3 regions of the Streptococcus cameli genome follow, and region 1 is predicted to be linked to each of the others. Evidence: predicted binding sites of a transcription regulator. Region 1 holds the regulator's gene; each other region holds the start of a gene.
What was found. Region 1 encodes NrdR, which represses ribonucleotide reductase genes. Its sites were predicted from a motif close to ACACNATATATNGTGT; they were not measured.
Positions count from the first base shown of each region.

Region 2: nrdH (glutaredoxin-like protein NrdH) is a predicted target of NrdR. The motif match lies at 4,236-4,251, and genes of this name have one in related genera.
Region 3: nrdD (anaerobic ribonucleoside-triphosphate reductase) is a predicted target of NrdR. The motif match lies at 8,777-8,792, and genes of this name have one in related genera.

Region 1 is NZ_JBRUIM010000001.1:320,473-331,129, forward strand. It holds gene gnd (NADP-dependent phosphogluconate dehydrogenase) at 1-532, shown strand, start outside; gene ACVR1I_RS01640 (response regulator transcription factor) at 535-1,230, shown strand; gene ACVR1I_RS01645 (AI-2E family transporter) at 1,334-2,458, shown strand; gene nrdR (transcriptional regulator NrdR) at 2,575-3,042, shown strand; gene ACVR1I_RS01655 (replication initiation and membrane attachment family protein) at 3,052-4,212, shown strand; gene dnaI (primosomal protein DnaI) at 4,213-5,133, shown strand; gene ACVR1I_RS01665 (nitroreductase family protein) at 5,126-5,839, shown strand; gene der (ribosome biogenesis GTPase Der) at 5,854-7,164, shown strand; gene ACVR1I_RS01675 (hypothetical protein) at 7,173-7,553, shown strand; gene ACVR1I_RS01680 (pilus expression-regulating Snf2 family helicase) at 7,641-10,657, shown strand, end outside.
Region 2 is NZ_JBRUIM010000002.1:142,309-152,965, forward strand. It holds gene ACVR1I_RS06175 (CPBP family intramembrane glutamic endopeptidase) at 1-542, shown strand, start outside; gene nrdF (class 1b ribonucleoside-diphosphate reductase subunit beta) at 574-1,533, opposite strand; gene nrdE (class 1b ribonucleoside-diphosphate reductase subunit alpha) at 1,757-3,916, opposite strand; gene nrdH (glutaredoxin-like protein NrdH) at 3,948-4,166, opposite strand; gene acnA (aconitate hydratase AcnA) at 4,462-7,137, shown strand; gene ACVR1I_RS06200 (citrate synthase) at 7,134-8,252, shown strand; gene icd (NADP-dependent isocitrate dehydrogenase) at 8,270-9,466, shown strand; gene ACVR1I_RS06210 (phosphocarrier protein HPr) at 9,614-9,877, shown strand; gene ptsP (phosphoenolpyruvate--protein phosphotransferase) at 9,883-10,657, shown strand, end outside.
Region 3 is NZ_JBRUIM010000001.1:5,624-16,280, reverse strand. It holds gene ACVR1I_RS00085 (alpha/beta hydrolase fold domain-containing protein) at 1-760, opposite strand, end outside; gene ACVR1I_RS00080 (SLC13 family permease) at 822-2,108, opposite strand; gene glf (UDP-galactopyranose mutase) at 2,338-3,438, opposite strand; gene nrdG (anaerobic ribonucleoside-triphosphate reductase activating protein) at 3,707-4,300, opposite strand; gene ACVR1I_RS00065 (GNAT family N-acetyltransferase) at 4,319-4,822, opposite strand; gene ACVR1I_RS00060 (GNAT family N-acetyltransferase) at 4,824-5,327, opposite strand; gene ACVR1I_RS00055 (Gfo/Idh/MocA family protein) at 5,338-6,270, opposite strand; gene ACVR1I_RS00050 (hypothetical protein) at 6,290-6,427, opposite strand; gene nrdD (anaerobic ribonucleoside-triphosphate reductase) at 6,489-8,651, opposite strand; gene ACVR1I_RS00040 (SRPBCC family protein) at 8,831-10,399, opposite strand.

The DNA.
Region 1 (10,657 bases):
AGAACGTGTGCATGCTAGCAAAGTTTTACCAGGCGTAGACTATACCTATGAAGGTGATAAGGCTGAATTGATTGAAAAAATTCGTCAAGCCTTGTACTTCTCTAAGATTATTTCATACGCTCAAGGATTTGCTCAATTGCGCGTAGCTTCTAAAGAACACAACTGGAACTTGCCATTTGCGGACATCGCTTCTATCTGGCGTGATGGTTGTATCATTCGTTCGCAATTCTTACAAAAGATTACAGATGCCTACAACCGTGAAGCAGACTTGGCAAACCTTCTCTTGGACGAATACTTCTTGGATGTGACCAGCAAGTACCAACAGGCTGTTCGTGATATTGTAACCATTGCTGTACAAGCAGGAGTGCCAGCTCCAACCTTTTCAGCAGCGATTACTTATTATGATAGCTACCGTTCTGCTGATTTGCCAGCCAACTTGATTCAAGCGCAACGCGATTACTTTGGTGCCCACACTTACCAACGAAAAGACAAAGAAGGCACATTCCATTATTCATGGTATGATGAAAACTAAGCATGGCTAAAAAAATTCTGATCGCAGGAAAAGAGCGAAATCTCTCACATTTCGTGTCTATGGAACTGCAAAAATATGACTATCTTGTGGATTATGCTGCGACCGGAGCAGAAGCGCTTCTTTTAGCACATGAGACGGATTTTGATTTGATTTTGATGAGTTACCAACTATCGGATATGACTAGTACACAACTAGCCAAAGAAATTATCCGTTTCAAACCAGCTACTGTCATGGTAGTAGTTGTTGAAAGTGATGAAGCCAAAGCTCACGGAGAAGAGATTGAACAATACGCTGTCTTTTACACGATAAAACCCTTTGTCATTAGTGACTTAGTAGAGCAAGTTGCAGCCATTTTCCGTGGTCGTGATTTTATTGATAAGAATTGTAAACAAGTCAAATTGCAGGCTGCTTATCGGGATTTGAAGATTGATTTTCAAAATCGAACCGTTTCGCGTGGAAATGAAGTGATTAGCTTAACGCGTAGAGAATATGACTTGTTAGCAATCTTGATGGACAGTCAGGAACCTCTGACGCGTGAGTACCTTTTGGCAAAGGTTTGGAAGTATGATTCTGCTACGGGAACAAATGTGGTGGATGTGTACATTCGCTATCTACGTGGCAAGCTAGACGTTCCAGGACAAGAATCCTATATCCGCACCATTCGTGGTTTTGGATATGCCATGAGAGATGAAGAATAAAAGGCTGAGATAGAACTCAGTCTTTTATTGTGCCTTCAAAACAGACTTTTTTTCCCATGTACGCTATAATAAACTATACTGATTTTTTGGAGTTTGAAAAAGAATGAACACAAGTTTTAAAGAAAAGATAGCATTGATTAGTTTTGCGGCCCTAGTTTTGTTAGCGGTCTTGAATTATGGAGAGTTGTATCAATCCTTTCAATGGATTTTGGGCAGTATGAATTCTCTTTTTGTGGGTGGGATGTTGGCTTTTGTTTTAAATGTCCCTATGAAAAAAACAGAAGAATTGCTGGAGAAGCTGAAGCTGCCAGAACGATTTCGTAGAGGCTTTGCCTTGGCCAGTGTCTTGGTCGCCTTTGTCTTAATTGTGACAGGCCTTGTTTTGATTGTTTTGCCCACTTTGACAACAACGATTTCACAGTTGGTGACCGTTGTGAACACCGCAATTCCGAAGATTGGTGATTTTTTGACCAATAGCGGATTCTTACCAGAGAGTATTGAGGGACAGGTGAAAGAATATCTTGCTAGTTTTAAAGGTTGGGATAGTGTTTCCGGTTATGTAACGGCATTTTTGTCTGGTTTGGTAGCAAACGTTGGAGGCCTTTTTTCCAACGTGTTGACGCTTATCATGGCATTCTTTTTTACCATTAGTATTTTAACTAGCAAAGAGCATCTATCTTCTATGGCCATCAAGTTATTGAATGCCTTTTTTTCAGAGCGTATTGTTCGTATGGTACATTACATTGGCGAGGTTATTGTGGATACCTATGATAAGTTTTTGATGAGTCAAATCGTAGAAGCTGTTATTATCGGAACCTTGGTTTTTGTGAGTTATAGTTTGTTTGGTATGCCTTATGCTGCGATGGCAGGGATTTTATCGGGAGTGCTTTCTTTTATCCCTTATATTGGTCCGTTATCGGCTTGCTTGATTAGTGCGCTCTTTATCGCTGTTCAAGATCCCTTATTAGGTTTGGGCTCTATTGTGTTGTTTCAAGTCATTCAGCTTATTGAGGGGAATGTGATTTACCCACGTGTTGTCGGCCAGTCTGTTGGCTTACCGACTCTTTTTACCTTGGCTGCGGCCTTAATTGGTGGAAATCTATTTGGTTTATTGGGGATGGTCTTTTTTACCCCGATCTTTGCAGTTGTTTATCGTCTAGTTCGTGAGTGGACTTATCGTCGTCTGGCTAAAAAGGATATTGAATGTCAAGATGCAACCACAACCTAAACTTGGGACAAGCCTTGGCTTGTCTTTTTGTTCTTTCAAAGGAAGATAGGGATAACTTTCCATCTCCCCTAAAGTGTGGTACAATGAAGTGATAATGATAGAATGGGGGAGAGAAGATGCGTTGTCCCAAATGTACGAGTATAAAATCCAGTGTTGTTGATACGCGTCAAGCTGACGATGGAAATACTATTAGACGAAGAAGAGAATGTGAAAACTGTGCTTATCGCTTTACGACCTACGAACGATTGGAAGAAAAAACCCTAGTAGTTGTTAAAAAAGATGGAACAAGGGAACAATTTTCTCGTGAAAAAATCTTTAATGGCATTATTCGTTCTGCACAAAAACGTCCTGTTTCAACTGCTGATATTGACGAAATCGTGAACCGAATTGAACAAAAGGTGCGTTCTTATAGTGATGGAGAAGTAGAGAGTGATGTGATTGGTAATTTTGTCATGGAAGAATTGGTTGAATTAGACGAAATTACCTATGTTCGTTTTGCCTCTGTTTACCGTTCCTTTAAAGATGTCAGTGAAATCGAAAATCTCCTCAAGCAAATCACCAAGGGGAACCGCAATAAAAAATAGGAGAATGCCATGATCCCAAATAACACTTTTTCCTATCATAAAATCCCGCGTTTTGTTCCAGATAGCCACAGTTTAATCCAGTGTTACCAGCCGATTATTGGTTTACCAGCCTTTGCTCTCTACCATTACTTGGTGGCCAATGAGGATGGTGGTGCTGGGCGTTACCGTTTTAGCCAGATTTTAAACCATTTGAATTTTGGACAAACGGTTTTGGAGCAAGCTCTTGATGTCTTAAGTGCTCTGCAGTTGTTGGAAATTTTTGAAAACGAGTCTCATTATACTCTGGTCTTAAAGGCTCCTCTGTCGCAGGAAGATTTTTTACAGGAGAGGCTCTATCGCTCTCTTTTAAGTAAAAAAATCGGAGAGCATGCGGTAGAACAGATGCAGGCAAGCCATCCAGTAAAGGGCGATTCTGTTTCTAAGCGCTTTTCTCAAGTCTTTCAAATGGATGGACAACCAGATGAGAAGAAAAAGGCAAACACCTCTTTTGATAGCAGTGCCTTTCAACACATGATGGCTCGCCATCAGTTGCGGTTTACAGATGAAGAGTCGGATTTGATTGGGCTCTATCATTTAGCTGAAAGTGAACAGATGGATTGGCTGAGTTTATATCAATTGGCGAAAGAAACGGCAGTTGGACATCAAATCTCGCCGAAACGGATGAAGGAGCGTTTGCAAGTTTCTTCTGGCGCAACAAGTCCAGCCGAATTTTCTAAAGCGGAGCAAGCCTTGATTCGAGAAAGCAAGAGTCTCACTCCATTGGATTTTTTAACGGCTATTAAAACCAACAAACGGGCTTCGGTGATGGCTTCAGAGAGAGCCTGTTTGAACGAACTAGCTCATTTGGGCCTCTTGAATGAAGTCATCAATGTGATTGTGCTCTACACCTTTAACAAGGTGGATTCGGCCAATCTGAATGAAAAATATGCCATGAAGTTAGGGAATGATTTTTCCTATCATCAAATTCGGACGGCAGAAGCGGCTATTTTGCATCTTAAAATTGAACGAAAACCGCAAGCAGGTCAGAAAAAAGCTGAGACTAGCCATAAAGAATCCAATATTCCAAGTTGGAGCAATCCAGATTATAAGGATACAACGACAGCAGAAGATTTGGTAGAACTTGAAAAAATTCAACGTGAAATTTTAGCCAACTTAGAGAAAGGAGACTAGATGAAGAATATTCAAGATAAATTGCATCCAACCTCTCGTCATGTTCGCAAGTCCTATCAGGAAATTTGCCAAGAGATTCTAGCAGATAGTGAAGTTTCCCATTTTGTACAGTTACATCAGCTTGATGAGGCCGTTGTGGAACGCTCGATTTCCAAGTTTTTTGAATACATCAAGGAACGGGACAAATGGCTTAGTCAAGACCAAACCTACATTGCAAAAGGCTATAAACCGATCCTCATTATGAACGAAGGGTATGCGGACGTCTCCTATCAAGAGACAGCAGAATTGGTAGAAGCCCAACGCCAAGACGCTATTCGTAGGCGAATGAACTTGGTGGAATTGCCAGCCAGCTTAAAGCAGGCCACTCTCAAACCTGGCACTGCAAATAGTGTCCAGTTGACAAACGGTCGTGCTCAAGCCTTGACACTTTTAAATGAGTTTATTGCCAATTTTACTTCTCAAGAAAAAAAGGGGCTCTATGTCTATGGGGATTTTGGGGTTGGAAAGAGTTTTCTCTTGGCGGCTTTGGCCCATGACTTATCAGAGAGATACGGTGTCGGGACAACCATGCTCCATTACCCGAGCTTTGTTGTCAATGTCAAAAATGCCATTCAAACTGGACAAGTTAAAACTGAAATTGATGCGGTTAAGCAGGCCGATATTCTGATTTTGGATGACATTGGAGCGGAGCAGCACAGTCCTTGGGTCCGTGATGATGTCTTGCAGGTTATTTTACAACACCGGATGCAGGAAAATTTACCGACCTTCTTTACGTCGAATTTTTCATTTGCTGATTTGGAAAAACGCTTGTCTCAAGGCAAATCTGGTGATGAGACCTGGCAGGCCAAGCGCGTGATGGAACGAATTCGTTTTTTAGCAAAAGAAGTTCATTTGGAAGGAGAAAACCAACGCCATGAGTGAGACGATTGATTTGATGAACCGCCATTCTTCTGTCCGCCGCTTTAAGGAAGAGGCGATTCCAGAAGACCACTTAAAAGCCATTATCAATGCGGGACGCGCGGCTTCGACCTGGAAGAATTTCCAATCTTACTCGATTGTTGTCCTATCGTCCACTGAGAAAAAACAAGCGCTCTATGACCTCTTGCCCCAACCTGCGATTTTACAGGCGGATAAGATTTTGGTGTTTGTCGGGGACCACAATCGAGCCAGCAAGGCTGCTGCCTTGCATGGTGCTCCTTTTGATGCCAAGGGGACAGAAAATCTCCTGATTTCGTCTGTTGATGCTTCTTTGGCGGCACAAAACGCTATGTTGGCAGCAGAGAGCCTTGGCTACGGCGGAGTCTTTATTGGCATGATTCGCCACGTAGCTCTCGCAGTATCAGAATTGATTGCCTTGCCAGATTACACCTATCCAATCTTTTGTATCGCCCTTGGTGTACCAAACCAACAGCATCCAGTCAAACCGCGTATGGCCTATGAAGCCATTGTCTTTGAAGAAGAATACCAAGAACAGGATGTGGCTGCTATTGAAGATCATGATGCGGTTCAAACGGAGTATGCAGGTGCAAGACAAACCGAACTTTGGTCGGAGCGATTGGTCAATCAGTTTAAAGATGTCGAGCAACCAGAAACCAAGTTACTTCTTGAAAAACACAAACTATTATAGAAAAGTGAGAAAAAATGGCTTTACCAACGATTGCAATTGTCGGACGTCCAAACGTCGGCAAATCAACATTTTTTAACCGGCTCGCTGGGGAGCGCATTTCCATTGTCGAAGATGTGGAGGGTGTGACCCGAGACCGGATTTATGCGACAGCAGAATGGCTGAATCGCAAGTTTTCCATTATTGATACCGGCGGTATCGATGATGTAGATGCCCCATTTATGACCCAAATCAAGCACCAGGCAGAAATTGCCATGGACGAGGCGGATGTCATTGTTTTTGTGGTGTCAGGTAAAGAAGGCATTACCGATGCGGATGAGTATGTGGCTCGAATCCTGTACAAGACCAATAAGCCAGTGATTTTGGCTGTTAACAAGGTCGATAATCCTGAAATGCGAAACGAAATCTATGATTTCTATGCACTCGGTCTAGGAGATCCGTATCCTGTTTCTTCTGTTCACGGTATCGGAACAGGGGATGTTTTGGATGCCATAGTGGAAAACCTACCAACCCGCATTGAAGAAGAAAATCCAGATATTATCAAATTTAGCTTGATTGGCCGTCCAAACGTCGGAAAATCGAGCTTGATCAATGCCATTTTAGGTGAAGACCGCGTGATTGCCTCGCCAGTGGCTGGAACGACCCGTGATGCTATTGATACGCATTTTACAGACAGTGAAGGCCAAGAATTTACCATGATTGATACGGCGGGTATGCGCAAATCTGGTAAGGTCTATGAAAACACCGAAAAGTATTCGGTCATGCGGGCTATGCGGGCTATTGACCGCTCCGATGTGGTCTTGATGGTCATCAATGCTGAAGAGGGCATTCGAGAATACGACAAACGAATCGCTGGATTTGCCCATGAAGCAGGAAAAGGAATCATTATCGTCGTGAACAAGTGGGATACCTTGGAAAAGGACAACCACACCATGAAAAACTGGGAAGAAGACATTCGAGACCAGTTCCAATACTTATCTTACGCGCCGATTATCTTTGTTTCCGCTTTGACCAAACAACGCTTGAACAAGTTGCCTGATATGATCAAGGCCATTAGCCAAAGTCAAAATACCCGCATTCCATCTGCCGTATTGAATGATGTCATCATGGATGCCATTGCCATCAATCCGACTCCGACAGACAAGGGTAGACGCTTGAAAATCTTCTATGCAACCCAAGTGGCGACCAAGCCACCAACCTTTGTCGTCTTTGTCAACGAAGAAGAGCTCATGCACTTTTCTTACATGCGTTTCCTAGAAAACCAGATTCGCAAGGCCTTTGTCTTTGAAGGAACACCGATTCATTTGATTGCACGCAAGAGAAAGTAGGTACCTGTATGAACCAACGAAAAATCAAATTCTACCAAACAATGCTCTTTCACTATTTGGCTCTTTACTGGGTCTTACATGTGATTGCAGCTGTTGTACTCTTTGGATTTGAACGTGGTTGGGGAGCTTTTGCCTATTTGTGGGTTTTTCTACCACATTTGCCAGTCATTTTTGTAGCTACTCTAGTTTCTTTGTTAGCCAAGAAAAGCCAAAACTATTTGGTTTGGCTCCTAGCTCTTATTTGTTTTGTGCTATCGAACTGGCATTGGGTATACGGGCTGTTCACATATGTTAGAATAGATTGGCAAATAGCTTCGCTGATTTTATTAACCGTGATTCCAATCGTTGCGACTGCTCAGCTGATTCGCTTAACAAAAACAGCAAGTTAACATACAAACACTCGAAAGATTGGATTCTTCGAGTGTTTTTTGATGAGCGAACTGTGGTATAATAAAGAGATAATCAAAGGAGAGTACATGAGTAGAATGATGCCGGGGCGGGTGCGCCAAGAGGGAATTGAATTGTATGAAACCGGGCAGTTACTTGTCCAAAATGTTGGCAATGGGCACATCTCATTTCGTATAGCAGGTGAGGAATTTTCTTATGCCCTTGACGAGTCCACCATCCAATGTAGCTGTTCGAGTTTTGCTCAAAAAGGCTATTGCCCTCATTTAGCGGCTGTGGAGTATTATTTAAAAAATGATGCCACAGGTAGGGAAACAGTGGAAGACCTTTCTAAGAAGGACAAGGAAGAAGAGGTGCGCTCTCTGAAAACCTATGCAGGTGGGGTATTTTTAGACCAACTATTGCAACCCTTGGCAAATCGCTCTATCACCTACCGCCTTGCAGCAGAAGGTAGTCTTCGTCCTTTTGAACAACAAATTGATTGGACCTTGAAAATTAGTCGGCTACCAGATCAGCGAAGCTATGTTATTCGAGACATTGGCACTTTTTTGCGGATTGTCCAACAAGGAGGGCATTACCAAATTGGGAAGAATTACTATGAGCAGATTTCGTTGGGGCAGTTTGACCAAGCCAGTCAAGACTTGTTGCTTTTTTTAGGACGGATGCTACCTGCCAAGTCCGTATCAGACACAGATATTCTGATTCATTTTGGGCGCAATCTCCGATTTCCCTTGGTTTATTTCGAAGAAGGTTTGGAGCTCTTGCAAGATCTCTATTCTTTTCAATTTGAATCTGATTTTCAAACGTATCAGGAATTGCATGTGCAGCCGTTTGATGCCAGTCTTGAAATCGTGCGAAGCGAAGTTTTTGTTCACCAGCAGGTAATTGAACTCAAAATGATGGAAAAAACCGTTCGCTCTCTTTTGTATGGCCATTATTTGGTGGAAAAAAATCAGATTTATACTCTAGATGAAAAACAAGGAAAATTACTGGCCTGGGTTAATAGCATCACAGTGAAAGAAGATGGCTACCGTAGTCTTCAAGTGGACCTTCAAGACCAAGATAAACTGGCCTTGGCACTCTTTGAGTTGCGGGAATTGGGACCCGTAAAAGCCCCTAAAAAATTCACGATTTATGATGTAACCCCGAGTTTTGTACTTTCAAAGACAGCGGCTGCCTTACAGTTGCAAACAATTTTGCGCTTGGATGGGTTTGAGATAAGGAGTCAAGAAGCGTTAGAACAGTTGCCGTTTTCACTACATTACCAGCATGTGGAACATATTTTTTCCACTATTAGTGATCTAGGATTTCAAGGAGGTTTCCAGGCTCAACTCTCTTTGGAAAATCTTGATTCTTGGTATGCCTCTTATCAGGAAGTTATTAAGCATCTGTCTTACTTGGGGCAGGTTCAGGTATCGGGTGAACTATCCGATTTGATTGTGGAGGAAAGCAGCACCATCCAGATTGAGCGTACGGGTTCCCTGTTAGATATCTCTTTTGACTTTTCAGGGATTGAAGAAGACGAGATTGAACAAGCTGTTGCAAGTTTACTGGCTCAGGAAGAGTACTTTACCAGTAAAAGCGGTAAAATCATTGTTTTTGACGAAGGGATTCAAAAAATCAGCAAAAGTCTCTTGGCGTTGCGAGCACAGTACGGGGTAAACGGAAGCTTGCAGTTATCTAGTTTGGCCTCTTATCAATTAGCCAGCTTAGCTGGAACGAGTGATACTGTTCAGCTTTCTGCAGCTTTTCAAGAAATGGCGTATGAGTTGACGCATCCTGAAGAAACACAACTAGCCGATTTGTCTCTGCAAGCCTCCTTGCGGGACTACCAAGAACTAGGTGTCAAATGGTTGACAATGTTAGACAAATATGGATTTGGTGGCATTTTAGCGGATGATATGGGCTTAGGAAAAACCTTGCAGACCATCGCCTTTTTATCAAGTAAGATTGAAAAGACCTCTCGTGTCCTGATTTTGGCGCCAGCCAGCTTGATTTACAATTGGGAGGAAGAATTCCATCGTTTTGCACCGCGCTTGGATGTAGCTGTTGTCTATGGAAATAAAACGGAACGTGAGGCGATCTTAGCAGAGGAACATACTGTTGTAGTGACCAGCTACACATCTTTTCGACAAGATGTTGAAAGCTACAAAAAAGGCAGATATGATTACCTGATATTGGACGAAGCCCAAGTCATGAAGAATGCCCAAACCAAGATTGCCCAGCAGTTACGTGATTTTGAAGTTGGCAATTGTTTTGCTCTTTCTGGAACACCAATCGAAAACCATCTGTCAGAAATTTGGTCTATCTTCCAGATAGTGTTGCCGGGTCTTTTGCCAGAACAATCAGCTTTTAACAAACTGACGGCCAAGCAAGTATCTCGTATTATCAAACCTTTTGTATTGAGGCGGAAAAAAGAAGATGTCTTGTTGGAATTACCTGATTTGATGGAAATCAATGTACTAAACGAATTGACCGATGAGCAAAAAGCCATTTATTTAGCGCAATTGCAACAGATGCAGGGAGCTATTGCTGGCGCCAGTGAAGCAGAAATTAACCGACGCAAAATCGAAATTCTTTCTGGTATTACCCGCTTACGGCAAATTTGTGATACACCTCAATTGTTTATGGATGGTTATCAGGGGGAAAGTGGGAAGCTTAATAGCTTGAGAGACCTGCTGGTGCAACTGAAAGAAGGGGGACGCCGTGTGCTGATTTTCTCCCAGTTTCGCAATATGTTGGATATCATCGAAGAAGAGTTGGCAGATTTAGCGATTTCAAGTTATACCTTAACAGGTTCAACTCCCGCTAGCCAACGACAAGAAATGACTCGTGCCTTTAACGCAGGGAGTCGGGATGCCTTTCTAATTTCCCTTAAGGCAGGCGGAGTTGGATTGAATTTGACTGGAGCAGATACGGTTATTCTAGTTGATTTATGGTGGAATCCCGCTGTTGAGGCCCAGGCGATCAGTCGTGCCCACCGAATGGGGCAGACAGAAACAGTTGAATTTTACCGCTTGATTACTAGAGGCACCATTGAAGAAAAAATACAGGCGCTTCAAGAAACCAAGAAGAATTTGGTCACGAC
Region 2 (10,657 bases), on a different contig from region 1:
GTGAGATACCAGTGTTTGTTTTCGTCTTTTATGTAGTGACTGGGTTTGCTTTGTTGGGGCTATTTTGCTGGCTCTTGTTCAAAGAAAAACCGATTCAGGTAGCAGCAAATCCGCTCACCAAGTCAATCTGGCTTATTTTGGGGCTTTATGTGGTGTACATGGCAGTGCAACAAATCTTTCCGACTATTTCTCCAAACCAAGAGATGGCCATTAAAATGACACAAGGAAAACCAGTTTGGGCCTTCCTAGCCATTGTGATTGCGGCTCCAATCGCGGAAGAATTGTTCTACCGTAAGGCGCTAGCTGTTTGCTTCTTTGGCAAGATGAACAATCTCGTTTTAATTGGATTGTATCTTTTCGTATCGAGTGCATTGTTTGCATGGGTCCACCAAAGTGCGACACTTTATCAGTTTGGAACTTATTTCACCATGGGGATTATTTTTGGTTTGACCTACTTATACAAACAAGATATTCGCCATAGTATGGCTCTTCATATTTTTAATAATTTGTTGGGGTATTTGAGTATTTTGTTTTTAGCATAATAAAAAAGAGAACAGTGTTCTCTTTTTTCGTTTATAGTCCGTAATTGTAATCGTCGTTTTGCATGGCTTCAACGGTTCCAAGAAGGTAGCCGTTTCCGACTTGCGAGAAGAAGTCGTGGTTGGATGTTCCGGTTGAGATTCCGTTCATGACGATCGGATTGACATCGTCGGCTGAATCTGGGAAGAGGGGATCTTGTCCCAAGTTCATGAGGGCCTTGTTGGCATTGTAGCGAAGGAAGGTTTTGACCTCTTCGGTCCAACCAACGGCATCGTAGAGGCTCTCCGTGTAGCCTTCTTCGTTTTCGTACAATTGGTAAAGCAAGTCGTACATCCATTCGCGGAAGCTATCTTGCTCTTCTTCTGGTAATTCGTTAAATCCAAGTTGGAATTTGTAGCCAATGTAGGTACCGTGGACCGATTCGTCACGGATGATCAATTTAATGATTTCAGCTACGTTTGGCAATTTGTTGTTTCCAAGGTAGTAAAGCGGTGTGAAGAAACCAGAGTAGAAGAGGAAGGTTTCCAGGTAAGTAGACGCTACTTTCTTCTGCAAAGGGGTACCATTTTCGTAGATATCATTGATTATTTTTGCCTTGGTTTGCAAGTATTCGTTGCTGTTGGTCCATTCGAAAATCTCTTCAATTTCTGATTTGGTGTTCAAGGTTGAAAAGATAGAAGAATAGGATTTGGCATGGACAGATTCCATAAACTGAATGTTGTTCAACACAGCTTCTTCGTGAGGTGTCCGCACATCGGCACGGATGGCTTCAACCCCAGATTCGGATTGCATGGTATCCAAGAGGGTCAATCCACCAAAGACTTTTCCCACCAAGTCTTTTTCAACAGCGGATAATTTACGCCAGTCGTCCAAGTCGTTTGACAAAGGAATCCGTGTGTCGAGCCAGAATTGCTCGGTCAGTTTTTCCCAAGTGGACTTGTCGATAACATCTTCAATTTCATTCCAGTTAATGGCTTTGTAGTAAGTTTCCATAAGTTCTCCTAAATAGAGTGATACAACTATTATAACATAAGTCAATAGCCCAAAGTGATTTGGGCTATTGCTGGGATCGTAACTAGTTCGTCATGTTTCACACTGTTACGAGACGGGGTGAGCTTGTCGGGGATAGCTTTTGCAAGTTCGTCAGTGTGCCTTCTTGCTCCTAAATAGGACCTAGCTTGGCTGACGAAGCAGGTCTCCAATCCAGCTTAAGGGATTAGATGACACAGCTTTCACATTGGTTGGCACCGACTTCTTCGCCGTCATCCGTAAAGGTACGAACATAGTAGATGGATTTGATGCCCTTGTTAAAGGCATAGTTGCGCAAGATTGACAAGTCACGTGTCGTTTGTTTGTTTTCTGTCTTCCATTCGTAGAGTTCTTTTGGCAATTCACTACGCAAGAAGAGGGTCAAGGACAACCCTTGGTCTACGTGTTCAGTAGCAGCGGCATAGACATCGATGACTTTACGCATATCCATATCATAGGCTGACTTGTAGTATGGAATAGTTTCTGTTGCCAAACCAGAAGCAGGGTAGTAGATTTTACCGATTTTCTTTTCTTGGCGTTCTTCAATCCGTTGAGTAATTGGATGGATAGAAGCAGAAACGTCATTGATGTAACTGATGGATCCGTTAGGTGCAACCGCAAGACGGTTTTGGTGGTACAAGCCATCTGCTTGAACCTTGCTACGAAGATCCGCCCAATCTTGTCCACTTGGGATAAAGATTCCATCAAAGAGGGCTTTAACGGTCTCAGAACTTGGTTGGTAGTCGCCTGTTACATATTTGTCGAAGTAGCTACCATCTGCATATTTTGAGTTTTCAAAATTGTGGAAGGTTTCTTTGCGTTCACGAGCGATGTTGTTTGATTCCACCAAGGTCCAGTAGTTGAGCAACATGAAGTAGATGTTGGTAAACTCAACTGCTTCTGCTGATCCGTAATCAATTAAGTTTTGAGCCAAGAAGGAGTGCAAGCCCATTGCGCCCAAACCGATGGAGTGAGCCTGGCTGTTTCCGTGTTCAATCGATGGAACGGCAGAGATGTGGGAGTGGTCTGTGACATAGGTCAAGGCGCGTGTCATGGTACGAACAGAGCGACCAAAGTCAGGGGATTTCATCAAGTTCACAATGTTGGTTGATCCCAAGTTACAAGATACGTCAGTTCCTAAAGTCAAGTATTCTTGGCTGTCGTTCAAGACACTTGGTGTTTGAATCTGAAGAATCTCTGAACACAAGTTAGACATGATAATCTTACCATCGACAGGGTTGCTGCGGTTGGCAGTATCGATGTTGATAACATAAGGATAACCAGATTCTTGTTGGAGTTTTGAAATTTCAGTTTCCAAATCGCGGGCCTTGATTTTGGTCTTACGGATGTTTGGATTTGTGACCAACTCATCGTATTTTTCAGTGATGTCAATGTAGCTAAATGGCACACCGTATTCTCGTTCGACGGAATAGGGACTAAAGAGGTACATATCTTCATTGTTACGAGCCAATTCGTAGAATTTATCAGGAATAGTGACACCAAGTGACAAGGTCTTAACCCGCACTTTTTCATCCGCATTTTCTTTCTTAGTCGATAAGAAGGAGATAATATCAGGATGGAAGACGTCTAAGTAAACAACACCCGCCCCTTGGCGTTGGCCAAGTTGGTTGGAGTAGGAGAAGCTGTCTTCAAACAGTTTCATAACTGGTACAACCCCAGATGCAGCCCCTTCGTAACCTTTGATTGGAGCACCTGCTTCACGGAGGTTAGTAAGAGAGATACCAACACCACCACCGATACGAGACAATTGCAAGGCTGAGTTGATAGAACGGCCAATCGCGTTCATATCATCTGTCACCTGCAAGAGGAAACAAGAAACCAATTCTCCACGGCGGGCACGGCCTGCATTTAAGAAAGAAGGAGTTGCAGGTTGGTAGCGTAGGTGGATCATTTCATTGGCTAAATCCATTGCCAATTCTTCATTTCCTTCTGCAAAATAAAGGGCATTAAAAAAGACACGGTCTTCCATGCTCTCCAAATAGTAGGCACCGTCGTTTGTTTTTAAGGCGTATTGTTGGTGGAATTTGTAAGCAGCCATGAAAGACTTGAATTGGAAATCTTGGTCCTTAATAAATTGAGCCAATTTCTCAAGAAAGTCATTTGAATAAGCTGTTAAAAAGTCTGCTTCAATGTAGTTTTCTTTGACAAGGTAGTTGATTTTGTCCACCATTGAATCAAATTTCATGGTGTTTGGTTCAACGTTTTCTTTAAAGAAGGCTTTCAGGGCTTCTTGGTCCTTGTGAAGAGGAATTTGACCATTGATGGGACGGTTGATTTCATTATTGAGGCGGAAGTAGGAAACATCGCCAAGTTCTTTTAAACTCATAATCTGTTTCTTTCTATTTATATAGTAGATTTTATACTAAGGCTTTTAATTTGCCAGGTTGGAAACCTGAGAAGACGTCGTTTTCTGTCTCGATAACTGGAGCAGCAGAAAAGCCGAGTTCCTTTACATGAGCGATGTATTCTGGCTCTTCGTCCAGATTAATTTCTTTATAGGTTACCTTGTGTTGGTCCAAGAATTTCTTGGTCATTTTGCATTGGACGCAGTTATTTTTTGAATAGACAGTTACCATCTTCTTCTCCTTGAAAAAATTTAATACCAATATAGGATACACTGAATAGGCGAAAAAGTCAACTTTCCAACACTAAATATAGTGTCAGGGAACCCAAAAACATACGATATATTGTGTAAACCTTATTAAATCAAGGGATTTCAACTATTTCAGAAAACGAGGCTAATTTTCAGAAAATGGCAAGTCCAAAGATACTTACAAGTTAATGTTATAAAAAGTAACATAGAAATAAAAAACACCTTGCATTATCATTGTGATTGGTGTATAATAATTCAAACAAAGAAAGAGGTAGATTATGGCTAGAGAGTTTTCAAAAAAAGTTATGACTGTAAAAGGAAAAGACTATTCTTATTTTGATATTGCTTCTGTCTGTCAAAAAGAAGAAGTTAATATTGATACATTGCCTTATACCATTCGAATTCTATTAGAGAGCTTATTACGTAAAAAAGACGGTGTAGATGTCACAAGATATCACATAAATGATTTGATTCACTATTCAGCTATATGTCCAAAAGGAGAAGTCCCTTTTAAACCCAGTCGAGTGATTTTACAAGATTTTACAGGTGTTCCAGTTGTTGTGGACTTGGCCTCTATGAGAGAAGCGATTGTCAAACAGGGGGGGAGTCCTGATTTAATCAATCCAGAGATTCCGGTAGATTTGGTTATTGATCACTCTGTTCAGGTAGATGCCTATGGAACGCCGACTGCCTTAGCAGAAAATATCGAGTTAGAATTTGAGCGTAACAATGAGCGGTATGAATTTTTGAAGTGGGCGGAACAATCCTTTGATAACTATCGAGCTGTCCCACCTGCAACTGGAATTATTCACCAAGTCAATATTGAATTTTTGAGTGATGTCGTAATTGAAAATGACGGTATGTTATATCCAGATTCTATGTTTGGGACGGATAGTCATACGACTATGATCAATGGGATTGGTGTGCTTGGCTGGGGTGTTGGTGGTATTGAAGCAGAAGCGGCTATGCTTGGTGAAGCCTCTTATTTCCCAGTACCAGAAGTTATCGGTGTTCACTTGACAGGGAAGTTGCCAAAAATTGCAACAGCTACGGACTTGGCTTTGCGTGTGACGCAGTTGCTTCGTACAGAAAAAGTTGTCGGAAAATTCGTAGAATTCTTCGGAGAAGGTCTGGCGAACTTGAGCTTGGCGGATCGGGCAACCATTGCCAATATGGCGCCTGAATATGGTGCGACCTGTGGATATTTTCCGATAGATGACGAAACGCTGAATTACATGCGTTTGACCAACCGTGACGAGGACCATATTGAATTGACAAAAGAGTATGCCAAACGCAATCATCTCTTTTATAATCCGTCCACACAGCCTGTCTATACAAAGGTGGTGGAGTTAGATTTGGCAACTATTTCGCCGAGTATTTCAGGTCCAAAACGCCCTCAGGACTTAATTGATTTAACACAAGCCAAGGAAACCTTCCAAGCTTCCATTGTAAAAGAAGCGGGAGTGCAAGGGTTTGGATTGACCAAAGAGGAATTAGATAAAAAAGCTCGCGTTACTTTTGATGATTATGAAGAAGAGATTTCAACTGGGCATGTGGCGATTGCGGCAATTACTTCTTGTACCAATACGTCTAATCCCTATGTATTGATGTCGGCTGGTCTTTTGGCACGAAATGCAGTTGAAAAAGGATTGAGTGTTTCTCCGACTGTCAAAACGTCACTGGCCCCAGGGTCAAAAGTTGTGACGGGTTATTTAGCCAATTCTGGTTTGCAAGCATATTTGGATCAGCTAGGTTTTCATATTGTTGGTTATGGCTGCACGACTTGTATCGGTAATTCGGGCAATCTGAGGCCAGAAGTTGCAAAAGCTATTATCGATACAGATTTACTTGTATCAGGTGTCTTATCAGGGAATCGTAACTTTGAAGGCCGGATCAATCCCTTGGTAAAAGCTAATTTCTTAGCCAGTCCCCCCTTGGTGGTTGCTTATGCCTTGGCGGGAAATACAAACATTGACCTAACAAGTGAGCCGCTAGGTATTGGCAGAGATGGTCAAGCAGTTTACCTCGATGATATTATGCCAACAAATGATGAGGTGACTGCCTTTGTAGACCAGTACGTGACACGTGAACTTTTTGAAAAAGAATACGAACACGTCTTTTCGGATAGTGAAAAATGGAACCAGATACCAACAGAAAAAACAGATATTTACAAATGGAATCAGGCTTCCACCTACATCCAAAACCCTCCATATTTTGATGGATTAGACGATGAATTGGTTATCAAACCGTTGTTGAATCTTGTGCCCCTTGCCAAGTTTGGTGACACGGTGACAACGGACCATATTTCCCCGGCAGGAAATATTGCTCGAAACAGTCCGGCAGCCCAGTACTTAGGGGAAAATGGTGTTGACTATATGGATTTCAATTCCTACGGTAGCCGCAGAGGCAATCACGAAGTGATGATGCGAGGAACATTTGCCAATATTCGGATTAAAAACGAATTGGCTGCGGGAAAAATTGGGGGATATACGGATTACAAGGGCGAGATTGTACCCATCTATGATGCGGCAATGGACTATAAAAAAGATGGCATTGGAACCTTGATTATTGCTGGAAAAGATTATGGAATGGGCTCCAGTCGGGACTGGGCTGCGAAAGGGTCCAATCTTTTGGGGGTTAAGGCTGTTTTGGCAGAGAGCTTTGAACGCATTCATCGTTCGAATTTGGTGATGATGGGTGTTTTGCCTCTTCAGTTCTTGGAAGGTCAAACTGCAGATACTCTTGGTTTGACAGGTCGTGAGACCTATGACATTCATCTGTCAGAGAACCCTGGTATTCAAGATGTGATTGAGGTTGTGGCACACGGAGAAGCAGGAGATATTCGTTTCCAAGCACTTGTGCGTTTTGATGCCCAAGCCGATATCCGATACTACAAAAACGGGGGTATTTTACCGATGGTTGTCCGAAAAAAATTAGAAGGGAATAAAGCATGACAGAAGAAAATGGTCTAAAAGATTTGGTTGCCTGTAATACTCGAATTAGTTCCATAGTAGGCGACAATCTCTCTTATGCGGGCTATGATATATCTGAATTGATGGATCATGAAGCTAGTTTTGAAGAAGTGATTTACCTGTTGTGGAATTTGCATCTTCCGACGCAGATTGAACTGCACCAATTCACAAAAGAATTGCGTGCGAATTATGCGATTAGTGATGCGGTAGAACAATGTATCCTCATTCAGTCTCGGAAACACCTTCATCCCATGAGTGTGCTTCGGTCAACCGTTAGTCTCTTGGGGGTCTATAATATACAAGCAGAAGACAATTCGATTGAAGCAACCTATGGGCAATCAATCCAGTTGATGGCTAAGATTCCAACGATTATTGCAGCTTTTGCGAGATTGAGAACAGGACAATCTCCTATTGAGCCACGAGAAGACTTGGGATTTGCAGCAAATTTCCTCTACATGTTGACAGGTGTTGAGCCAAAAGAAATCGAAGTAAAAGCTTTGAATCGTTCCTTGATTCTTCATGCAGACCATGAGCTCAATGCCTCGACATTTGCTGCTCGTGTATGCGCCTCGACCCTATCAGATATTTATTCTTGTGTGACAACAGCTATTGGAACGCTCAAAGGGCCTTTACATGGCGGGGCCAATGAACGAGTCTTTGATATGCTAAAAGAAATCAAAGAACACGGGGATACCCAGCAATACCTAAAGGAAAAATTGGATTCTCAGGAAAAAATCATGGGATTTGGCCATCGCGTCTATAAAACTCAAGATCCACGAGAAAAATACCTTCGTCAGATGGCCAAGGAGTTGACTTCTGGCACTGAAAACGAGGTCTGGTACCAATTGTCACGTGAAATTGAAGATTACATGAAACATACCAAGGGACTGATTCCAAATGTCGACTTTTATTCGGCAACGGTCTACCATATCTTAGGAATTGATAGCTCCATCTTTACCTTGATTTTTGCTATGAGCCGGGTTTCGGGTTGGATTGCCCATATCCAAGAACAGCAAAAAAACAATAAATTGATTCGTCCACGGTCTCACTATCTGGGGCAAGAGAATTTAGCCTATTTGCCGATTGGAAAACGTTAAAGCTAGAAAGGAAGAATATGACGAATGTAATTAAAATGAAAGATGGGCGATTACAGGTTCCTGATTTTCCAACCATTCCTTATATTGAAGGAGATGGGGTCGGTCCAGACATTTGGAAACATGCCCAATTAGTTTTTGATCTTGCTGTGGACAAGGTTTTTCAAGGCCAGAAAAAAGTAAACTGGCTAGAAGTGTTAGCGGGGAAAAAAGCGTTTGACCAGACGGGCGAATGGTTACCCGCGCAGACTCTTGAGATGATAGCGCAGTCTCTTGTTGCCATTAAAGGACCGCTTGAAACTCCTGTTGGTGGGGGAATTCGGTCCTTGAATGTAGCCCTTCGACAGGATTTGGACTTGTATGCCTGTGTACGCCCAGTTCGTTATTTTAAAGCGATTCCTAGTCCCTTGAAGGAGCCAGAAAAGACCAATATTACGATTTTCCGTGAAAATACAGAAGACATTTATGCGGGAATCGAATGGGAAGCGGGGAGTGCTGACGTAGAAAAAGTCATCGACTTTTTACAAAGAGAAATGGGTGTTCAGAAAATTCGCTTTCCACAGAGCAGCAGTATCGGTATCAAACCCATATCAGTTGAGGGAAGCGAACGCTTGATTCGTTCTGCTATCGAATACGCCTTAAAAAATCATTTGCAAAAGGTAACCCTGGTCCACAAGGGCAATATCCAAAAGTTTACAGAAGGTGGATTTCGCAAATGGGGCTATGAATTAGCCCAGAGGGAATATGCAACAGAATTAGCAACTGAGAAATTAGTGGTGACAGATATTATTGCTGATAACTTCCTGCAACAAATCTTGCTAAAACCAGAACAATTTGATGTGGTAGCTCTAACCAATCTCAATGGAGATTATGCTAGTGATGCCTTGGCTGCTCAGGTAGGTGGTATTGGGATTTCACCTGGCGCCAATATCAATTACCAGACGGGACATGCTATTTTTGAAGCCACCCATGGAACGGCTCCTGATATTGCAGGCCAAGACAAGGCTAATCCGTGTTCTGTTCTTCTATCTGGTTGTATGTTATTTGACTATATTGGCTGGAGTGAGGTTTCGCAAGTGATTCAAGCTGCGATAGCAACAAACTTTGTAGAGGGATATTTTACATCTGATTTAGCTCAAGACCAAGATGTTTCGCCTATCAGCACAGCAGTTTTTTGCCAAAAAATAAGTAAACGAATAAAAGAAGCTCATTTTTAACGGCTTCTTTTTTCTTTGAAAATAGAATGGGAATCTGAAAGAGCAATAAAAAATTCTTGAAAATGATTGCAATAAATGGTATAATGAAATTTGTAAGGGTTATCACAATAGCCTACAATTTTGAAAAAATAAAGGAGAAACCAAACTATGGCTTCAAAAGATTTCCACATTGTGGCAGAAACAGGTATTCACGCACGTCCAGCTACTTTGCTTGTTCAAACAGCTAGCAAATTTGCATCAGACATCACATTGAACTACAAAGACAAATCAGTTAACTTGAAATCCATCATGGGTGTAATGAGTCTTGGTGTTGGCCAAGGTGCTGATGTGACAATCACTGCTGAAGGTGCTGATGCTGACGACGCAATCGCAGCAATCACTGAAACAATGGACAAAGAAGGATTGGCGTAAAAAATATGACAGAAATGCTTAAAGGAATTGCGGCATCTGATGGTGTTGCTATTGCTAAGGCATATCTACTTGTTCAACCGGATTTGTCATTTGAAACAGTAACTGTTGAAGATACAAATGCTGAAGAAGCTCGTCTTGATGCTGCTCTGGCAGCGTCGCAAGACGAGCTTTCTCTTATCCGTGAGAATGCAGTTGGTAGCCTAGGTGAAGAAGCGGCAGCAGTTTTTGATGCCCATTTGATGGTACTTGCTGACCCAGAAATGGTCGGCCAAATCAAAGAAACGATTCGTGCTAAAAAAGTCAATGCTGAAAGTGGCTTGAAAGAAGTGACGGATATGTTTATCGCGATTTTTGAAGGTATGGAAGACAATCCATACATGCAAGAACGCGCAGCGGACATCCGTGATGTGACCAAGCGTGTTTTAGCACACTTATTAGGTGTTCGTTTGCCAAACCCGGCAGCGATTTCTGAAGAGGCGATTGTGATTGCACATGACTTGACACCTTCTGATACGGCTCAGTTAGACAAAAACTTTGTAAAAGCCTTTGTTACAAACATTGGTGGACGTACAAGTCACTCTGCTATCATGGCTCGTACCCTTGAAATTGCAGCGGTTCTTGGAACAAACAATATCACTGAAATTGTAAAAGACGGTGATGTTTTAGCGGTAAATGGTATCACTGGTGAAGTGATTATCAACCCAACCCAAGAACAAATTGATGCTTTTGTTGAAGCGGGTGTTGCTTATGCAGCTCAAAAAGCAGAATGGGCCCTCTTGA
Region 3 (10,657 bases), 310 kb from region 1:
ATATTGGGCTGCATTTTCTCAGCAATTCAATATAAGACCAATCTTTGTGTTGGCAATCTCCTGTCAATAGCACCCGATGTAAATCAGTTAAGGTCCGTCCCTCTCCTGTATACCCGACAATAATAGCTGGGATGAGGGCCGCCTGCTCATTTCCAATCGTTTCGATTTCTGTTCCAGCTAATTTCTGGGTTTTTAACGGACTTTGAGCACTATCTGCTAACGTGTCCAATAAATCAGATACGCCATAAAAAACAGTTGCAACTTTTACTGAACTCGATTGGTCTAAGTTCCCTCCAACTTCTCCTTCTAATTCTTCACAGTTCGAACTCAATGCTAACATGGCTGCAAGATGGCCGCCTGCTGAATTCCCTAAAACACCAATCCGTTCAGGATCGATCAAAAATTGAGGACCATTTGCTTTTAAAAAACGGATTAACCCTTTAACATCATGGATACAAGCTGGAAAAATCGATTGACTAGCTAAACGATAGTCTGCCGAAATAATTGTATATCCTTCTTTTGTCAATCGTACCAGATCCCTGCAATAAACAGCTTTTTGTGTTACCTGTTTATACTCACCCCATAAAAAACCACCTCCAAAAATATAAACAATTGTCGGCCCTGGTTCTGTTTGATTCGGATTCTGGTAAATATCCATTTTTAAGGTATAGGGTTCTCCATTATCGAGAAACACTTCTGCAAAAGGCACATCCTCATAACGAGGTTTTATCTCTGGTGGACACAATGGTTTGACTGTCATCTCATACCTTCTTTCTAACGCTTCTAAAAAAGGGAGCAAAGCTCCCTATACTTTCATTTCATTAAACTGGTGGGAACAAGAGCATTGCTCCAATGGTCAAAGCTAAAATCCGTACAAGATACATTGGAACAGAATAAGCCCAGAACTGAGGTAACTTGTATTTACCCATACCTAGAATCATTGCTGGCATTCCATCAACTGGCATGTAACCACCATTCCATCCTGAAATCACAACTGCAACTGCTGCTGCTTGAGGATTCCATCCCAAACTCAAACTCGTTGCTATTGCAACTGGAGCAAAGATGAAGACAGATCCCATGTTTGAACCTGTAAAGGTCGCACTTGAACTGGTCAAGAAAACAAAGAGTAAAATTAAGAAGAATGGACTAATATCAGTTCCTACCGCGTTGGCAACCCAGTCACCAACCATTTTTGTAAAACCAGAGTTGTTAAGAGCATCCGCAACACCAATAACACCAGCCATCATCAAGATAACAGGAGCTCCCATGTTGTCACGAACCGAACGGAAATCAAGAGCATTAATGAAAAGCAAGACTGCTGCACAGAGGCCTGGTACAACATAGGCTGCGTTTCCAAGCTGATTCATCATCATCATACCGATAACACTGACAATAAACATGGCGATGGTCACTTTTTCTTTCCATGGTGACATCATCGGAACAGCCAACTCTTGTTCTTTCATCGCTTCAACTTCTTCCTCATCCATCAATGGGTGATCAGGAAGCAAACGATACGCAACCAAACTCCATGTAAGGAAACCTAATGATAGCACTAAGTTCACAAGAGAGAATTTTACCATGGATACGCCATCCATAAAACCAGCTGTCTCAAGAACACTGACTGTCAACCCATAAGTCAAAGCAACGTTAATTGGAGCTAGCGGGTGATTGGTCGCAAACCCTAATGGCATCATCAATTTGGAAGTTGGTAATTTTTTATTATAAGGTATCGTGGATACAAGTGATAGAATCAGCACATAGTAGCCAGTAGAACCCATACCTGCAAGGCTGGCACCCAACATTACGACAATCAATAAGAGCCCATAACTCTTATAACCACCTTTTTCAACAAGGTTAATCATCGTCTCTTGCACTTTGGCAATAAAACTAGTCTTCATCAAAGCTGCCATAACAACCATAAAACCAGCAACCATGATAACACTCGGATTGATAAATCCAGCAAAGGCTTCTTGTGGTGTAGCTAGCCCTGTTGCGACTAACAAGAGACAGGCAAAAAGTGGCGGTGCACCAAAAGCAAACTTGTCAGACATAATCATGACAATCATCAAAATCAGTATGCCTAGGGCAAGAATCATTTCTAAAGTCATAGGATTCTCCTTTTTTCTCCTCTAATGAGGCTTGTTTTTCTTATAACCACTATATCAATTTCAAGGAAATCTGTTTATATAGTTTAAAATTAAAAGCGTTTACTTTCGAAACAAGTTTATTTTTATTTTTTCGAAAAATAAAAATAAAATAAAAATGTTCAATTTTGAAACCATTTTGTTCAAAAAATACCACAAAAAAACGTAAGAAACCCTCTTACGTTTTACTCTATTAGTCGAATTCTGCTTCAATCACTTCCAAGGCCCGTTCAATGACGACATGCATATCGTAATACTTGTAATCAGCTAAGCGGCCACAAAAAATGACCTTATCAGCTAATTTGTCCGCCTCTTTTCTATATTGAGCAAAGAGAGCATTATTGGCAGCATCATTAATTGGATAATAGGGTTCATCGCCTCGTTTCCAATCAACTGGGTATTCCTTTGTGATGACTGTCTTTTCTTGTTGCCCAAATTCAAAATGCTTGTGCTCAATGATGCGTGTATAAGGAATGTCTCGCTCGGTATAGTTAACGACCGCATTTCCTTGGTAATTATCTATATCCAGCACTTCATGTTCAAAATGCAAACCACGGTATTCGAGTTCCCCATATTGGTAGTCAAAATACTGGTCAATCATGCCTGTAAAGACCACCTTAGTGGCTGATTGTTCCCATTTTTCACGATTTAAAAAGAAATCCACTCCCAATTCAAGGTCAATGCCTTCCAGCATTTTTTCAACGATCACATTATAGCCACCAATTGGAATCCCTTGGTAACGATCTGAAAAATAATTGTTGTCATAGGTAAAGCGAACTGGCAAGCGTTTGATAATAAAGGGGGGCAAATCAGTCGCCGAACGTCCCCATTGTTTTTCAGTGTAGCCCTTAATCAGAGCTTCATAAATGTCCTGACCAATTAACTTAATCGCCTGCTCTTCTAGATTTTGTGGTTCTGTATCCTTCAAATGCTCAGTCTGAGAGGCAATCTTTTCCCGAACTTCTTGCGGTGTTTTAGTCCCCCACATGGCATAAAAAGTATTCATATTGAATGGAAGATTATAGAGTTTCCCTTTGTAATGAGCCAATGGAGAATTGATATACTGATTAAAGTCTGCAAACTGGTTGACATATTCCCATATCCGCTGGTTTGAGGTGTGGAAAATATGGGCGCCATACTTGTGCACATTGATTCCCTCAACCTCTTCACAATAGATATTGCCTCCGATATGGTTACGCTTGTCAATCACCTTGACCTTTTTCCCTCTTTTGTTCGCTTCATAGGCAAAGACGGCTCCTGACAAACCCGCTCCTACAATTAGATAATCGTACATTTGTTTCACGCTTTCGTTTCTTGATTCTCTCATTATACCACATTTGGAAAAAGGACTCTACGACTATGAACACCAGGGCACCTGCGCTTTTATCTCACGGCATGAAAAAGCAATTCCATACTCTTTTTTAAAAAAGAAAAAACGAACACTAGATTCAAAAAGTTTGTGCCAATCTGTTAGAGGTGCCTTTATCTTTTATACTAAAAATTCCAAACAGCGCCTCGGAATTTTTTCAGCGCTTAAAAAACCTGAGTTCCTACTCAGGTTTTCAACTTTCTCGATTCACAGGGTTGTAGGTTTGTTGGCCATCCTTAAGTTTGTCCCAGATCACGACTTGCCCAGTCGCCAAGGATTTGGGGACATCGATGATGCGCTGGTTGGACGAACCCCGAAATTGGAGCATGAGGTTTTTCTTGGTCCGATCAAAGCGACCATCAACAAGAATATCAATCAGCCCCAGCAATTCCAGCTTGTCCTCTGTTTCCAGCATCATCTCTTCCCAGGTATAACCCGTCCAAGACCAGATGTCCTTGTCAGGCAATTCTCTTCGAATCCGTTTAACCAAGGGCAGCAAAATCCCTGTGTTCAAAAAGGGTTCCCCGCCCAAAAGGGTCAACCCTTGGACATAGGGCTGGGCCAAATCCATCATGATTTGCTCCTCCAGCTCTGCTGTGTAAGGGATTCCTGCCTTGAAGTTCCAAGTCGCTACATTGTAGCACCCCTCGCAGTGAAAGAGACATCCGCTGACATAGAGGCTGCAACGGACACCCTCGCCATCCACAAAGTTAAAGGCCTTGTAATCGATAATCCGTCCCTGGCTGAGTTCCTCAGCCTTCCATTCCTGAGGTTTTGGATGGTTCATACAAGCCTCCTCTCGCCATCACTCGACATTAATCCAGTAAAAATCATCGGTATCAGTTGTTTTTTCATACTGGCCACCATTGGCTAAAATCGTCCTCCTGCTTGCCTCATTTTCCTGATGACAAGTTAGAAGAAGCCATTTTATGCCGAATTGTTTTGCTTCTAGTAATCCCAAACGTAGTTGCTCTTTAGACAGACCCTTGCCTCGCTGACTAGGTCGAATACAGTAGCCGATATGCCCGTATTCCCTTAGAATGGATGGAGTTGTCGTTGTCCGGAGAGCAAGTAAACCGACCAACTGCTTCTCTTCCCAAGTCAAAAATAGGCGAAACGGCCCCAGTCCACTAGCAATAATATCCTGATTTTCTTGCTGCTTCAACAAATTTATAAAATGCTTAAAATCGCCCTTGGCAGCCGACCAAACAGCAATTGCACCGCTCATTCGACAACCAAATCTCTCGAATTCCCTAGCCATCTCTAAAAAAGCTTGCTCATCTCTTGCTTGGGGCTGTCGTAAGTACATACTAGTTCTCCACTTCTACCCAATACCTCTCTGTTCCTTCTCGGACATCTTCTAGCACACCGCCGTTGGCCACAATGGTGGCTCGGCTGGCTGGATTGGTCTCCGAGCAGGTAATCAGGGCTTTTTGAATATTCTTCTTAGGGCATTCTAAGAGCCCTAAGCGCAATTGCTCTTTGGCGTAGCCCTTACCCCGCTCGCTGGGTCTAACGGAATAGCCGATATGTCCACCTTTTTGGAGTAGAAAGTCATTGAGCCGCAGGCGGAGGTGAAGAAAGCCTAGCGCCCGTCCCTCCTCATCAAAGGAGACAAATTGGACAGCTGGGACAAACTCCTCTGGAATATTGAGGCCCATCTCCGCATCCGCATTGTACTGGAGCCAGTCATCGTAGTCAAAGTTTTCAGGATTCCAAAAACCACCGTCTGTGGCAGAACCTGTCTCGATAAATTCAGCCATCATCTCCTCGATAGCTGCTCGGTCGTCTTTTCTTGGTCGTCGTAGTTGCATATCCTTCTCCCTATGCTGGTAGAGTGACCTCAAGTTGGCCACTTGTCGTTTCGGAACGATTGATTTGGTCACAAATCCAGTGACTCAATAAACTAGATGTCGGGCTGACCGGATTGACCTTGGTTTCAACAGCCTCCAAAAAGCTCAAAATCGCTGATTCAAAGCCACGTTTGTAAAGGGTTGTATCCCAAGACCCAAAGCCGTCTTTCAGGGTTTGAGTCCCTTGGCAAATACTGAGTTCATCCAGATTTTCCAGGTGATAGGTCGCTTCTGGCGTCTGCACTTCCATAATTTCCCGACGGCTACCGGATTGTAAGTTCATGCTGGCCACAATGGTGCTGTTCGCCGTCTCAAGGGTGACACTGACTTGGCTCAAGGCTTGCTGGTCAAGGTGGTAACGGAAGCTACCGGAAACCAACTCTTCGTCTGCCAAAAAGAGGGCCGTATCCAAGGGATGAATAAAGAAATCAAAGAGTTTGAATTGCAAATCCCCTGTACGGTTGACATCATTTTTCTCAGCTATAATCCGTCTTTTTTGGCCCTGCTCTGCCATTTTTTGCACCTTAGGGGCAAAGCGACGGTTAAAACCTGCCATGAGAAACGTTCCTTTTTCAGCTGCCAAGTCATACAAGGCCTTGCTGGTCGCAAAATCCTCTGTCAAAGGCTTGTCCATGTAGACTGGAATGCCTCGGTTAAGAAAGAGCTGGGCAGTTTCTGCATGGGCTAGGGTTGCCGTATGGATAAAGACGCCATCCAAGTCTGCAGCCGCTAAGGCTGCAGCACTCTCATAGCTAGTCACCGCGCTAAATAAGGAGGCAACTTCCTGCAATACTTCCTGATTGCGGGTAAAAATATGCCAGTGGATGCCTGTTAATTGGCGCATAAAAGGGAGATAAGCTTTCTGCGAAATCCCTCCCAATCCAATGATTCCAATGTGCTTCATGCTTTCTCCCTCTACTCTTCTATTTTTTCTTGTCACGCGCTTGTTTCAACAAGGCTTGCACCCGTGATTTCTTGTCCTGGTTGCCGCCTGTTGAATGTTTTTCATGAAACTTTTCGACTTGTTTCATGCCTTTGTAATCTAATTGGTATTTTCCCATTTTTCCTTACTTGAGCTCTTGCTCAACCTTTCCTTGGTCTATGAGATACTATTCTACCATATTATTGACCAGCTGTCTTGATGGTAGAGCCGTTCATGTGTTTGACACGCGCAGCAATTTCCTTATGTCGTCCATTGACCATTGGTCTGGCCTGAGGGTTGCCCAAATAGCCACATGTCCGTTTGACCACATCGACTGTCTTTGGATCCGTATTGCCACAAGATGGGCACTTGAAGCCACGCTCGGTCGGCTCAAAATCCCCCTCAAAGTCACAAGCATAGCAACGATCAATTGGCGTGTTGGTCCCCAGATAGCCCACCCGATCATAGGCATAATCCCAGACAGCCTCTAAGGCCTTTGGATTTTGCTGAAGGACAGGGTACTCGCAGTAGTGGATAAAGCCTCCGCTGGCACCTGCTTCTGGATAGATTTTCTCAAAATCCAACTTTTCAAATGGGGTTGGATTCTTTCTGACATCATAGTGGAAGGAATTGGTGTAGTACTGCTTATCCGTAATGTCTGTCACCAAACCAAATTTCTCCGTATCCAGACGGCAGAAACGGTCTGTCAAACTTTCAGAAGGGGTTGAGTAGACAGAAAAATGGTAGTCATACTCGTCAGACCAGTCCGCACACAATTCTTTCATGGCTTTGACAATGGACACCGTAAAGTCTTTGGCTTCTGGATTGCTCTCCCATTCTCCCCCGTAGAAAGCTGTCGCCACTTCGTACAAACCGATGTAACCAAGGGAGATCGTTGCCCGACGGTTCTTGAACAGGTCATCAACCGATCCATCCTTGGCCAGGCGTTGGCCAAAAGCCCCGTATTGGTACAAAATTGGAGCATTGGCAGGAGTTGCTTCCTTGACACGGTTAACACGGTAGACCAAAGCATCTTTGGCAATGGCCATCCGCGCTTGGAAAATCTGCCAGAATCGCTCTTGACTGCCTTCTGATTCCAAGGCAATACGGGGGAGATTAACCGTTACGACACCCAAATTCATCCGACCAGAATTGACTTCTTCGCCGTTTTCATTTTTCCAGCCCTGCAAGAAGGAACGGCAGCCCATTGGCACCTTGAAAGAGCCTGTCAACTCTACAATCTTGTCATAGGACAAGACATCTGGGTACATCCGCTTGGTAGCACATTCCAAGGCCAGCTCCTTGATATCATAGTTAGGCGATCCTTCCTCCAGATTGACCCCACGCTTGAGGGTGAAGATCAATTTTGGAAAAATAGCTGTCCGACCTTCACGGCCCAAGCCCTTGATGCGAATGTTGAGAATAGCTTTTTGAATTTCCCGCTCAAACCAGTCTGTTCCTAAGCCAAAACCAAGTGACGTAAAGGGCGTTTGACCATTGGAGGTAAAGAGGGTATTGATTTCATATTCCAAAGACTGCATAGCATCGTAGATGTCCTTTTTGGTCTTCTCCAGGGCATATTCTTCCCATTTATCTGCTATGACCCAGGTTTCGGCATCCTTGAGGTGCTTGTCAAAATTCAGCTTGGCATAGGGAGCCAAGACTTCATCAATTCGGTCTGCCGAACAACCACCGTATTGGCTAGAGGCCACGTTGGCAATGATTTGCGAAATCTGAGCAGTTGCTGTTTGAATGGATTTGGGGCTTTCCACATCCGCATTTCCAATCTTAAAGCCTTGGGCCAACATGCCCTTAAAATCAATCAAACAGCAGTTGGTCATCGGTGTATAAGGGCTGTAATCCAAATCATGGTAATGGATTTCTCCCTTTTGATGGGCGTTAGCTACGTGCGGTGGCAAGAGCTTGAGACCGATTGATTTGCCCACAATACCCGCTGTTAGGTCCCGCTGGGTATTGAAGACCTCACTGTCCTTATTGGCGTTCTCATTGACAACGGTTTGGTCTTTGGTCAGTAACTTGTTGATTTCAATGTTAATGTCCATGGCCTCATGCCGTTGAAAATCACGCTTTGTCCGGTATTGGATGTATTTTTCAGCCAAGGCATAATGGTGCGACCGAAGCAATTCCTGCTCCACAATATTTTGAATTTCATAGATTTGGATGTCCTTGTCAAAGCGGCGCTGAATTTCCTCTAAGACAAGGTCCAGAACCCGACTCAAGGCAGCATCCGTCAGCCATCTTTCAGGAGCCAATTCCTGATTCGCCCGCTCCAAGGCAGAAGCAATTTTCTTGCTGTCAAAAGGCACTGCACGGCCGTCTCGTTTCAACACCAACATTTCCATCTTTTCTATCCACACTCTTTCTATATTTGATTTGTCATTACCATATAGTCTATCACTTTATCAGATTCAATTCAAGAAAAAATTTACAATATATTGTGTTTTTTTACTTTTAATGAAAAACTAAAACACAATATATAGTTTTTTAAAAGAAAGAAAAACGACTGTTTTCACAGTCGTTTTCATTCGTTTAATTGATAGACCTGCAAGTGTGTCGTTCCCAAATCTAATTCAGTATAATGGTGATCAAGATTTATTTCCACAGATTCAAGCAAGGCAAGATCCTTATTGACAACAACAAATTTAGCCTTGTTTTTATTGATATCATATACCATACTGGTCTGATTTTCCTCGTTTGTCAAATAAGGCTCCGTGGCCAGCATTTTGACAGCAGAAAGACGTTTACTTTGTAGATAGAGTTGAGCACTGTTGTCCCAAGCGACCAGCTGATCTTCTTGTTGAGAATTCGATTGGATATAATGGGCAACCGTTAGTCGCTCTTGATGAAGCTCTCCTTCTTGTAGATAACTCAAAATAGGGATAAAAGGAATAGCCAGACAGATAACAAGCGGAAGAAACCATGAGGTTTTTAAATAGCTATAATCTGGTTTTAGTTCCTCAAATTCATCAAACCCATCTTCTGCCTCTGTATTACCATCAATTTGCAACGGTAGTACTGCCATTAAAAATCCATACGGCAACAAAATAATCAGTTGATGCAAATCAAAGGAAGCATTCCCAATAACAAAAACAAGCTGTACTAGAAAAGCAAGTAATACGACAATTTTAATATAACGACTAGATTGGGCTTTTAACGAAGCCATTGTACGAAACAGATTGACCAAAAATCCAGATAGAACAAGAAATAAGAAAACTGTTCCTAAGGTCCATAAAATAGATGCATCAGTAAATTCCAAGCTAAGTGTATATAGGAAGGTTTGCTGGATCGCCATGCCTAAAATCTGTTGCTCAAAAGCATAATAACCAACTGTATAGGTAATCAATAAAAAACCAAATACAGAAGCTAAAAACTGGTAAATACCTCTAGCTAAGCGTTTCTGTTGGGTATTATAGACAAATAAAACAAGACTTGCCACTACCCACAGTAGAATGCTCTTTGGATAAATCATGAACACTAAGGCCGCATCAATACCATACAAGATAAAGGCTTCGTCTCTTGCAGCATTTTCAAAATACCGAATCAAAAACCAAATACTGGTTAAAAGAAATGGCAGGGCAAACAGGCTGGCATGGATCCCTCCAAAACCAATGGCCATAATAAATAGATAGAACCATATCGTTATTTGATCAGCAACAGCTCTTTGTTTAGCAAAATAAACCACAATTTTATTGAGATAGATACCTGCAATAAAGAGTGCAATGAACTGGAAGCCTGCAATCACAACCGGAAATTTCAACAAATAACTTAAAAAAACGAGCAAATAGTATAGAACGCCATTTGTTCCAAAAAAATCTCCGTAAGGTTGTTGACCTGCATGCATGGCCCAACCAGCATACAAATTCTGAGATTGTATATTATCTGCCAAGCCCGTCAGTAAGGGATTCGCTACACTCAACAAAGAAACGATCAAACTCCATAAAAAAGAAGGAAGCACTGGCGTTTTGGGAATACCTTGCCAAAATTCCTCGTTCAATTCTATTTCATGTTCTTTTCTGCGGCGTCTTCTACCGCCAGAACGACCTTTTCTTGAAAAGTCATTTTTATCGATTGTATGATCTACATCTACCATGAAAAACTCCTTGCTATAATCTAGTCTATTATAACAAAAAGTCAATCCTCTGTCATTTTCAATCCTGTTTTGATCTCAAAATAGCATACCGCTCAATATCGCGAAAAGTATGATACAACTTTTTCCAAAAATCGTCTACAAATTCTTTTTCTTCTTGTGTCATACCTCTTTATTCGAAAAAAGCGACTGAAAAAAGGTCCACAGGACCTTGATTCGCTTTCACATTGCCAAGCTCATGATAAAAAGGTCCACAGGACC